Linked DNA regions of Aliamphritea hakodatensis. The protein of the gene in region 3 binds, or shares a complex with, the protein of the main gene of each other region. Links are inferred from orthologs where the notes say so. Each region holds a gene or a part of one and is shown on either strand. Other genes may lie near its edges. The genes, in order: eno, pnp and rne.

The links.
Region 1: the proteins of rne (region 3) and eno are in contact, whole or in part, in a solved structure (PDB 2FYM), measured with the Escherichia coli proteins. The link is inferred for Aliamphritea hakodatensis from one-to-one orthologs.
Region 2: the proteins of rne (region 3) and pnp are in contact, whole or in part, in a cryo-EM structure (PDB 9QH0), measured with the Escherichia coli proteins. The link is inferred for Aliamphritea hakodatensis from one-to-one orthologs.

The regions. Positions count from the first base shown.
Region 1 is NZ_AP025281.1:828,088-831,166, reverse strand. The notes cover bases 145-3,068. They hold eno (phosphopyruvate hydratase), read right to left. Parts: upstream 2,293-3,068; coding sequence 997-2,292; downstream 145-996. Other genes in these bases: pyrG (CTP synthase), read right to left, coding at 2,320-3,068; ftsB (cell division protein FtsB), read right to left, coding at 623-925; truD (tRNA pseudouridine(13) synthase TruD), read right to left, coding at 145-598. Also shown: more of truD, read right to left, coding at 1-144; more of pyrG, read right to left, coding at 3,069-3,079. UniProt on the Escherichia coli protein: Catalyzes the reversible conversion of 2-phosphoglycerate (2-PG) into phosphoenolpyruvate (PEP). It is essential for the degradation of carbohydrates via glycolysis.
Region 2 is NZ_AP025281.1:4,643,048-4,646,091, reverse strand. What follows is about bases 1-2,889. They hold pnp (polyribonucleotide nucleotidyltransferase), read left to right. Parts: upstream 1-338; coding sequence 339-2,441; downstream 2,442-2,889. Other genes in these bases: rpsO (30S ribosomal protein S15), read left to right, coding at 1-158. Outside these bases: PCI15_RS20930 (putative pterin-binding protein), read left to right, coding at 2,977-3,044. UniProt on the Escherichia coli protein: Involved in mRNA degradation. Catalyzes the phosphorolysis of single-stranded polyribonucleotides processively in the 3'- to 5'-direction. Also involved, along with RNase II, in tRNA processing.
Region 3 is NZ_AP025281.1:1,964,057-1,967,760, reverse strand. What follows is about bases 21-3,569. They hold rne (ribonuclease E), read left to right. Parts: upstream 21-354; coding sequence 355-3,369; downstream 3,370-3,569. Other genes in these bases: murB (UDP-N-acetylmuramate dehydrogenase), read right to left, coding at 3,467-3,569. Also shown: more of murB, read right to left, coding at 3,570-3,704. UniProt on the Escherichia coli protein: Endoribonuclease that plays a central role in RNA processing and decay. Required for the maturation of 5S and 16S rRNAs and the majority of tRNAs. Also involved in the degradation of most mRNAs.

The DNA.
Region 1 (3,079 bases), 1.1 Mb from region 3 along the record:
GCACCGCAGAAATATACATGCCCTTTTTATGCTTCTGCCGTTCTTTATATTCGCCTTTAATCAGCGCAGCGCCCTTCACCAGATTCCCCCCATGATGGCCGAACCGCTGCTCACCAAAATAATTGGGAACCCCCTGACGGACCAGCTCACAACGGCGCATAACATCAGCCACATCGGTAACATTACGCAAACGAATTGCAAAACGGTTTCCGGTTAAACTCCCCAGACGCAATTTACGCCCATGTTTAGTCGCCTTTAATACCTGAATCGTATCCCGTTCAAATAACGACCATGTCAGCGGGGCGCGACCCGGCAGATGTACGCTGAACCACTGTTCAGTCACCGCATGACGGTCTTTTTTTCCGGCATAGCCGACTTCCCGGGGACTGACCTGACAAAAGTGTGCCAGTTGCCGGGCAACCCAGTCGGTGTTTTCACCGGTTTTGCGGATATACAGATACACATGATCACCGCTGCCTTCCGGCTCAAATGCCAGATTTTCAGTCACCTGAAAATCATCCGGTTGCTGGCGGATCATGGCAGTCGCGCCGGGCTCGCCATAGACATAATTAAGTTCAGTGGGAAATGCTGTGGTCATGAAAATATCCAGCTAATAGAGCAATCAGGGAGTATCATCAGATACGGGAGGTTTTCCGGGAATTAACTGAAAGAAGGTCTCGTCTTCGCGCACCATACCCAGGTCATTACGGGCACGTTCTTCAAGGGCCGCCAGTCCCTTTTTCAGGTCCTTAACTTCTGCCTGCAAACGATGATTGCGTTCAACAAGCAAATCATTCTCAGCCTGCTGGCTCTGGATTTTATCCTGTAACGCCCACACTTCACGCAGGTTCGCCTCGCCAAACCAGAGACGATACTGCAGAGCTGCCACAGCAATGATCAATATCCAAACAAACCAGCGAAACATAGAATACCGACACCGGTCTCCAGTTAAAAAAGGGGGCTTCCGCCCCCTTATATTCAGTATTTAGCCAGTAATTAGGCCTGGCCTTTGATCTCTTTCAGACCATTATAAACAGCTTTATCACCTAACTGATCAGCAATCCGCAGTAAGCGGTTGTACTTAGCAACACGGTCAGAACGGCACAGAGAACCGGTCTTGATCTGTCCTGCAGCAGTACCCACCGCCAGGTCCGCAATGGTGGTATCTTCAGTTTCACCGGAACGGTGAGAGATAACCACGGTGAAACCGGCATCTTTAGCCATTGTAATGGCATCCAGCGTTTCAGACAGTGAACCGATCTGGTTGAACTTGATCAGGATAGAGTTACCGATGTTCTCTTCAATACCACGGGACAGGATCTTGGTGTTGGTAACAAACAGGTCATCGCCAACCAGCTGTACTTTTTCACCGATCTTACGGGTCAGGCTTGCCCAGCCATCCCAGTCAGACTCATCCAGACCGTCTTCGATAGAAACAATCGGGTAGTTCTCAGTCAGGTTAGCCAGGTAGTCACCGAAACCTTCGGAATCAAATACCTTGCCTTCGCCAGACAGATCGTACTTACCGTCTTTGTAGAATTCAGATGCTGCACAGTCCAGCGCCAGAGTAACGTCTTTACCCAGCTCATAACCGGCATTGGCAACCGCATCACGGATCACAACCAGCGCTTCTTCGTTAGAGCCCAGGTTAGGCGCAAAACCACCTTCGTCACCCACAGCAGTACTCAGACCTTTAGCCTTCAGAACCGCCTTCAGCGCATGGAAGATCTCTGCGCCGCAACGCAGTGCATCAGCAAAGTTATCCGTTGCAACCGGCTGAACCATGAACTCCTGGATATCAACATTATTATCCGCGTGCTCACCACCGTTCAGGATGTTCATCATTGGCACAGGCATAGAGAACTGGCCGGCAGTGCCGTTCAGGTCAGCAATGTGCTCATACAGCTCAACGCCTTTGCTGATCGCGGCGGCTTTAGCTGCTGCAAGCGACACAGCCAGAATAGCATTTGCACCCAGGTTGGCTTTGTTTTCAGTGCCATCCAGCGCCAGCATTTTGTTGTCCAGCGCACGCTGATCAGCAACGTCCATGCCAACCAGACTGTCACGGATTTCACCGTTAATAGCAGCAACCGCTTTCAGAACACCTTTACCCAGGTAACGTGATTTATCGCCGTCACGCAGTTCCAGCGCTTCACGTGAGCCTGTAGAGGCACCGGAAGGCGCACAGGCAGATGCCTGCTGGCCAGTGCTTAGAATCACATCCGCTTCAACGGTTGGGTTACCACGGGAATCAAGCACTTCGCGAGCTTTGATATCAGCAATTGTTGCCATTAATAGAACTCCAATATTACTTAGATATTACTTTTCCAGATCTGCCTGGATTAAGGCAGCTTCGATAAACCCACGGAACAGGCCATGGCCGTCACGCGGAGTCGATGTAAATTCAGGGTGGAACTGACAAGCGACAAACCATGGATGATCCGGCACTTCCACAACTTCAACAAGCTCGCCGTCAACAGAACGGCCGGCAATGACCAGGCCAGCCTCTTCCAGCTGCGCAACGTAGTTGTTGTTCACTTCATAACGGTGACGGTGACGTTCTTTAATTTCTGTCGCACCGTATGCAGCGGCAGATGTAGTACCGTCTTTCAGGTGACAAACCTGCGCACCCAGACGCATCGTACCGCCCAGGTCATCGGCATTACCCCGTAATTCAGTGACACCTTCTTCAGTCATCCACTCGGTAATCAGACCGATCAGCGGGTTCTTCGCATCCGCATCAAATTCTGTACTGCTGGCATCTTCAATACCGGCAACATGGCGTGCATATTCAATCACAGCTACCTGCATACCCAGACAGATACCCAGGTATGGCACCTTGTTCTCACGGGCATACTTAACCGCAGCGATCTTACCTTCCACACCGCGCTCACCGAAGCCACCCGGTACCAGGATTGCAGATACGTCCGACAACAGGTCAACGCCATCACGCTCAACCTGCTCAGAATCGATATACTTAATGTTTACCTTGGTACGCAGCTCGATACCCGCATGGGAAATCGCTTCAATCAGCGACTTGTAGGCATCCAGCAACTCCATGTACTTACCCACCATCGCA
Region 2 (3,044 bases), 2.7 Mb from region 3 along the record:
GTCTGCAGTCTCACTTTAAAGGTCACATCCACGATCACCACTCCCGTCGTGGTCTGATCCGCATGGTAAACCAGCGTCGTAAGCTGCTGGATTACCTGAAGGGTAAAGATGCTAGCCGTTACGTCGAGCTGATCGGTCGTTTAGGTCTGCGTCGCTAAGATAATGTTCCGGGGTCATCAATCGATGACCCCGGTGCTTTTTACGCCTGTTTAATTGTCGTTTATCAACCAGCCTGTACTCTGATAGGCCTTCCCTGAGGGGCTAACAGAGTACTGGCTAAAAGAGGCCTGATGACGCGATAAGCGGGCATTTGTTGGTTTAGCTTAAGGAAAATTATTGTGCCACAAGCAATTACTAAAACGTTTCAGTTCGGTCAGCACCAGGTAACACTGGAAACCGGACGTGTAGCACGTCAGGCAACGGGTGCCGTACTGGTGACCATGGCTGGCGTACAGGTGCTGTGTACTGTTGTTGGTGCGAAGAGCGCCCGTGAAGGACAGGATTTCTTCCCTCTGTCTGTTCACTACCAGGAAAAGTACTACTCAGTTGGCCGTATCCCGGGTGGCTTCTTCAAGCGTGAAGCCCGTCCGTCTGAGAAAGAAACACTGACGTCCCGTCTGATCGACCGTCCTATCCGTCCACTGTTCCCGAAAGGTTACATGAACGAAGTTCAGGTTATCTGTACTGTGATGTCTGCAGATAAAGTAAATGATCCGGATATCGCTGCGATGCTGGGTACGTCTGCTGCACTGGCTATTTCCGGTATCCCTTTCCAGGGTCCGATCGGTTGTGCACGTGTCGGTTATACAGAAGAAGACGGTTACTCCCTGAACCCTTCTTATGAAGCACTTCAGACCTCTATGCTGGACATGGTTGTTGCCGGTACTTCTGATGCGGTTCTGATGGTTGAGTCTCAGGCTCAGGAGCTGTCTGAAGACGAAATGCTGGGTGCGGTTGTATTCGCCCACGAAGAAATGCAGGTTGCTATCAGTGCGATCAACGAACTGGTTGCTGAAGCAGGTAAAGAAGCCTGGGTTTGGGAACCGGCTGCGAAGAACGAAACACTGATCGAACAGGTTCGTGGCGTTGCTGCTGCAGGTGTTGAAGCGGCTTACCAGACTGCTGACAAAATGCAGCGTCAGGCAGCGCTGTCTGAAGTACGTAAGCAGGCTGTTGCAGCACTGTGTGAAGGTGAAGACGCGGCATCTGCCGGCGAAGTGGGCAGCATCATCAGCTCACTGGAAAAAGAAATCGTTCGTGGCCGTATCCTTGACGGTGCTCCACGTATCGATGGCCGTGACACTAAGACCGTTCGTGATATCGAAGTAGAAATCGATGTTCTGACCGGTACTCATGGTTCTTCTCTGTTCACCCGTGGTGAAACTCAGTCTGTTGTGACCTGTACCCTGGGTACTGCCCGTGATCAGCAGATCATTGATGCAATCGAAGGCGAGCGTAAAGATCCGTTCATGCTGCACTACAACTTCCCTCCATACTCTGTTGGTGAAGCTGGCCGTATCGGTGCAACCGGCCGTCGTGAAATTGGTCACGGCCGTCTGGCACGTCGCGGTGTTGCTGCGGTTCTGCCAACTCAGGAAGAATTCCCGTACACCATCCGTGTTGTGTCTGAGATCACTGAATCTAACGGTTCAAGCTCTATGGCGTCTGTATGTGGTGCGTCTCTGTCTATGATGGATGCCGGTGTACCTCTGAAAGCGCCTGTTGCGGGTATCGCGATGGGTCTGGTTAAAGAAGGCGAGCGTTTCGCTGTTCTGACCGACATCCTGGGTGACGAAGATCACCTGGGTGACATGGACTTTAAAGTTGCCGGTACAGAAGCCGGTGTTACTGCGCTGCAGATGGATATCAAGATCACCGGTATTACCGAAGAGATCATGGATATCGCACTGGAACAGGCGTACGAAGCCCGTGCTCACATCCTGAAGGAAATGGGCAAGGTAATCGGTTACTCCCGTCCTGAGCTGCCGGACAATGCGCCAGCAATGACACTGATCGAGATCAACCCAGAGAAGATCCGTGACGTAATTGGTAAAGGCGGTGCAACTATCCGTGCACTGACTGAAGAAACCGGCGCAACTATCGATATCGATGACAGCGGTACTGTACGTATCTACGCAGCTGATAAAGCAGCTGCGAAGATGGCAACTGACCGTGTAATCGAAATCACTGCTGAAGCTGAAGTGGGCGCAGTTTACGAAGGTAAGGTTGTTCGTATCGAAGAATTCGGTGCGTTCGTTAACATCCTGCCGGGTAAAGATGGTCTGGTTCACATCTCTCAAATCGCTAACAAGCGCATCGAGAAAGTGACTGATTACATCAAGATGGATGATGTCCTGAAGGTTAAGGTTCTGGACGTTGATGCCCGTGGTCGTATCAAGCTGACCATGCGTGATCTGGAGCAGGATGAGTCTGTAGAATAAGACTGATTGCTGCATAGAAAAAACCCGCTCCGGCGGGTTTTTTTGTGCCCGGTATTTTTGATTGCCGTTTGGGTTTCATGATTGCGGATTTGTTTGAAGATTGTTGTTTGCTGTGATAGCTATAAAGGCTGTTGCTGTCTGTGGGTAAGTTCTTGCGATTGGCTTAACTGTTTGTTATTTCGATTTTTTTGAAGTTTCTTATGATTTTTTAAGTCGATTGAGATGTATGTAAAAGGATTTTTATAACTATATTGCTGGGGATTGGTTTGTTGGTTTTCTCTGCTTTTGTTTGAAAACAAGCAGGTTCTATTCTCATAATGGTGGCTTTACCGAGGCTCAGAGAGAGCGATAAGCGTTTTTTTAACATAGAATTATGGCTGGTTGCTCATAGATGTTTGCAGGGGGTCCGGCTGATGTATTCAGCGGCTGGAATCCGGCTCAGGCATTTAACCGAAAAGGCAGATGTACGTTCGCAAAAGGAAGCAGAATCAGAACCTATGAGTATTGTTTGTGTTTGATTTCACGGGAGGCTGTGATGTTGAAGCAAAAATTATGTATATGGTTTGCATGCTGTTTCTTTTCTGCGGCTGTGTTAGCACAGGA
Region 3 (3,704 bases):
GTATTTCATCCTTCTGGTACTGTTTTGGCCAGTTGGAGGTGGAGATGTCGCCAGCCCGGAACCTGCGTGCCATCAGAACGGAAAGCGGCCAGAGATAAGTAACCTGGCCGCCTGAACCGGACTGAAAGATCCGCAGTAACAGCTACGATCAGATATTGAAAACTGATAGAGGCTGCTGTTTCCTCCACCGTCGATAAGACCCGTCTGCGCTGTAATACACACCAGACAGGCAAAAACTGAACTATTGATGTCGTTACGAAGATTGGACTCACGTGACAGGGTAAGCCCTGTCCCCATACGTAAACAGCCATAGCGATGAAATACGTTAGTGTTATAAGAGAACGCTAACACAACATGAAAAGAATGCTCATTAATGCAACTCAGCCTGAAGAGTTGCGCGTCGCTCTGGTCGACGGTCAGCGTCTGTATGATCTGGACATTGAATCCGGCTCCCGCGAACAGAAAAAAGCTAACATCTATAAGGGTAAAATCACCCGCGTAGAACCAAGCCTGGAAGCCGCGTTTGTCGATTACGGCGCAGAACGTCACGGCTTCCTGCCACTGAAAGAAATCTCCCGCGAATACTTCATCAAAGGCAGCGATAAAGGCGGCCGTCCAAGCATCAAGGATGTTGTTGCTGAAGGCACCGAAGTAATCGTTCAGGTCGACAAAGAAGAACGTGGCAACAAGGGTGCAGCCCTGACCACCTTCATCAGCCTGGCGGGCCGTTATCTGGTACTGATGCCTAACAACCCGCGTGCAGGGGGCATCTCCCGCCGCATCGAAGGCGACGACCGTAAACAGCTTAAAGAAGCAATGGACGGCGTTACCATTCCGCAGAAAACCGGCGTAATCGTCCGGACTGCCGGTGTCGGCCGTAGCTCTGAAGAACTGCAGTGGGACCTTGACTACCTGCTGATCCTGTGGGAATCCATTACCAAAGCTTCCAGCGAACGCCCGGCACCTTTCCTGATCTACCAGGAAAGCAACGTGGTAATCCGTGCAATCCGCGACTACCTGCGCCAGGACATCGGTGAAGTACTGATCGACAGTGAAGAAGTTCACCAGGACGCACTGAACTTCGTTAAGCAGGTCATGCCAAGCTACGAACAGAAGATCAAGCTGTACACCGAACAGGTACCGCTGTTTAACCGGTTCCAGATCGAAACTCAGATCGAAACCGCTTTCCAGCGTGAAGTACAACTGCCTTCCGGCGGCTCGATTGTCATCGACCCCACCGAAGCACTGGTCTCCATCGATATCAACTCCGCACGGGCAACCCGCGGCAGCGACATCGAAGAAACCGCCCTGCACACAAACCTGGAAGCCGCTGAAGAAATCGGCCGCCAGCTGCGTTTACGGGATATCGGCGGCCTGATCGTTATCGACTTTATCGATATGACACCGATCAAGAATCAGCGTGAAGTTGAAAACCGCATGCGTGATGCGATGAAGATCGACCGTGCCCGCGTCCAGCTGGGACGGATCTCCCGCTTTGGCCTGATGGAAATGTCCCGTCAGCGCCTGCGTCCGTCACTGATCGAAAGCCGTGGTTCTGTCTGCCCGCGCTGTAACGGTCAGGGCACCATCCGTGACACCGAATCTCTGGCACTGTCTATTCTGCGACTGATCGAAGAAGAGTCTGCCAAGGAACGTACCGCCCAGATCCGTGCGATTCTGCCGGTATCTGTCGCCACCTTCCTGCTGAACGAAAAACGCAGCGAAGTACATGACATCGAACAGCGTCAGAATGTACGGGTCGTCATTGTACCTAACCCGAACATGGAAACACCGCATTACGAAGTTGTCCGTCTGCGTGATGATCACACCGTGATCAACACCAACGACGCCAGCTATACTATGCAGCCTGAACCTGAAGACATTGCTGAACCGGATACCGCAACTAACACTCCGGCCCGGGAAAAAGCCGCTGTCCGTACTGTTGCACCGCCTACTCCGGCACCTGTCAGCACAGAGACAGCTGCAGCACCTGCCAGCAAACCTGCCAAAAGCGAAGAAAAATCCCTTTTGTCTGGTCTGATCTCTGCCATTACAGGTCTGTTCAGCAGCCCTGAAGAAACGAAGAAAGAGCAGGAAAAACAGCCTCGCAATAAAGACAACAGTGAACGCAAGCGCTCTAACAACCGTCGCAACCGTCGCCGTAAGGACGACCGTGAACGCGGAGAAAACAAGCCACAAAACGCCGCTAAGGATGAACAGCAGGAATCCCGCAGCGACAAGCCACGTGGTGAAGGCCGTTCACGTAACCGCCGCCGCAACGACCGTGACCGCGATCAGAAACGCAACAAGCCTGAAGTTCAGGAAGAAAACCTGCAGCAACAGGAAAATGAAGTTCAGGAAGATGGCCGTAACCGTGGTGAACGCCGCCGGGGCCGTCGCCGTCGCGGTGAACGTAATGCCCATCGCAGCGGTTCAGAACAGCAGGAAAACGCGCTGAATACTGAGCAGCCAGTTGCTAACGCCGAAGACGCTCAGACTGAAAACGCAGCCAAAGCAGCGATTGATGCGCCAAAGCCTGATACCGCAACGAATGCTTCTGACGAAGAGCAGCCAAAACGCAAACGTCGCCAGCGTCGTCCGCGTAAAGATCGCAAGCGCGAAGAGTCAGCAGAAGCAACTGAAACAGCTACTGAAAACGCTGAATCTGCAGTAGCCGAAGCAGAAGCTCCAACGGCAGACACAACGGCAACCGAAGCCGCTGAACAGCCTGTCGCTGAACAAGCACCGGCAACAGAAGCCACTGAAGCCGCAGCAGAAGCAGCCCCACAAGCCGCTGAAGAAGTAACTGCACCTGAAGCACCCGCTGCAGAAGCTGAAGCCGTTGAAGCACCGACAGAAGCAACTGCTTCCGAAGAACCTGCTGCTGAACCCGCTTCCGAAGAAGTCGCAGCCGAAGAAGCTGCTGAAGCACCGGGAACGGAACAGGCCGAAACTGAAGTAACAGAAGAAGCTGTTGCCGAAGAAACAGCTGCCGAAGAAACAGCTGCCGATGAAGCAGTCACGGAAGTAACCGCTGCGGAAGAAACTGCAGCAACCGCCGCGGAAGAAGCACCTGCGACTGAAGCTCAGCCGGAAGCAGCCGCTGAAGACAACGCAAAGCCTGCGGAAGAAGCACCTTCTGCCAGCAAGCGTCGCGGACGTCAGCGCCCTGCCCGTAAAGCAAAGCCGGAGACATCAGCCGTGACAGAGTCGCAGCCAGCTGCACCGCGTCGCCCGGCACCGCTGGTTGCTGACCAGGACTCTGCGCCAACTCAGCGCCGCCAGCGTCGTGCACCGAACGATCCGCGCGGCCGCCAGCAGGCGATACCGGAAAACAATCAGACAGACAGTGAAACCACTGAAGTCTGATACTGCCTGATGGCACCGGCCAGCCCGGTGCCCGCGCACAAAAAAGCCAGCTGTTCAGCTGGCTTTTTTATGTTCGGCTTTTCTGCTGCCCTTCCTGTTATTGGGGAAAAGTGCGTGGCTCAATCTCCAGCCGCACCTTAAAGTGACTGAACACATCTTCCTGAATAGCCTGAGCCAGGCGCAGAATATCATCACCGCTTGCCCCGCCATGATTCACCAGCACCAGCGCCTGCTTATCATAAACAGCCGCATGCCCCTGACACCGGCCTTTCCATCCCAGACGGTCTATCAGCCAACCCGCGGCCAGCTTATAGCCTTCACCGTCCGCAAAACTG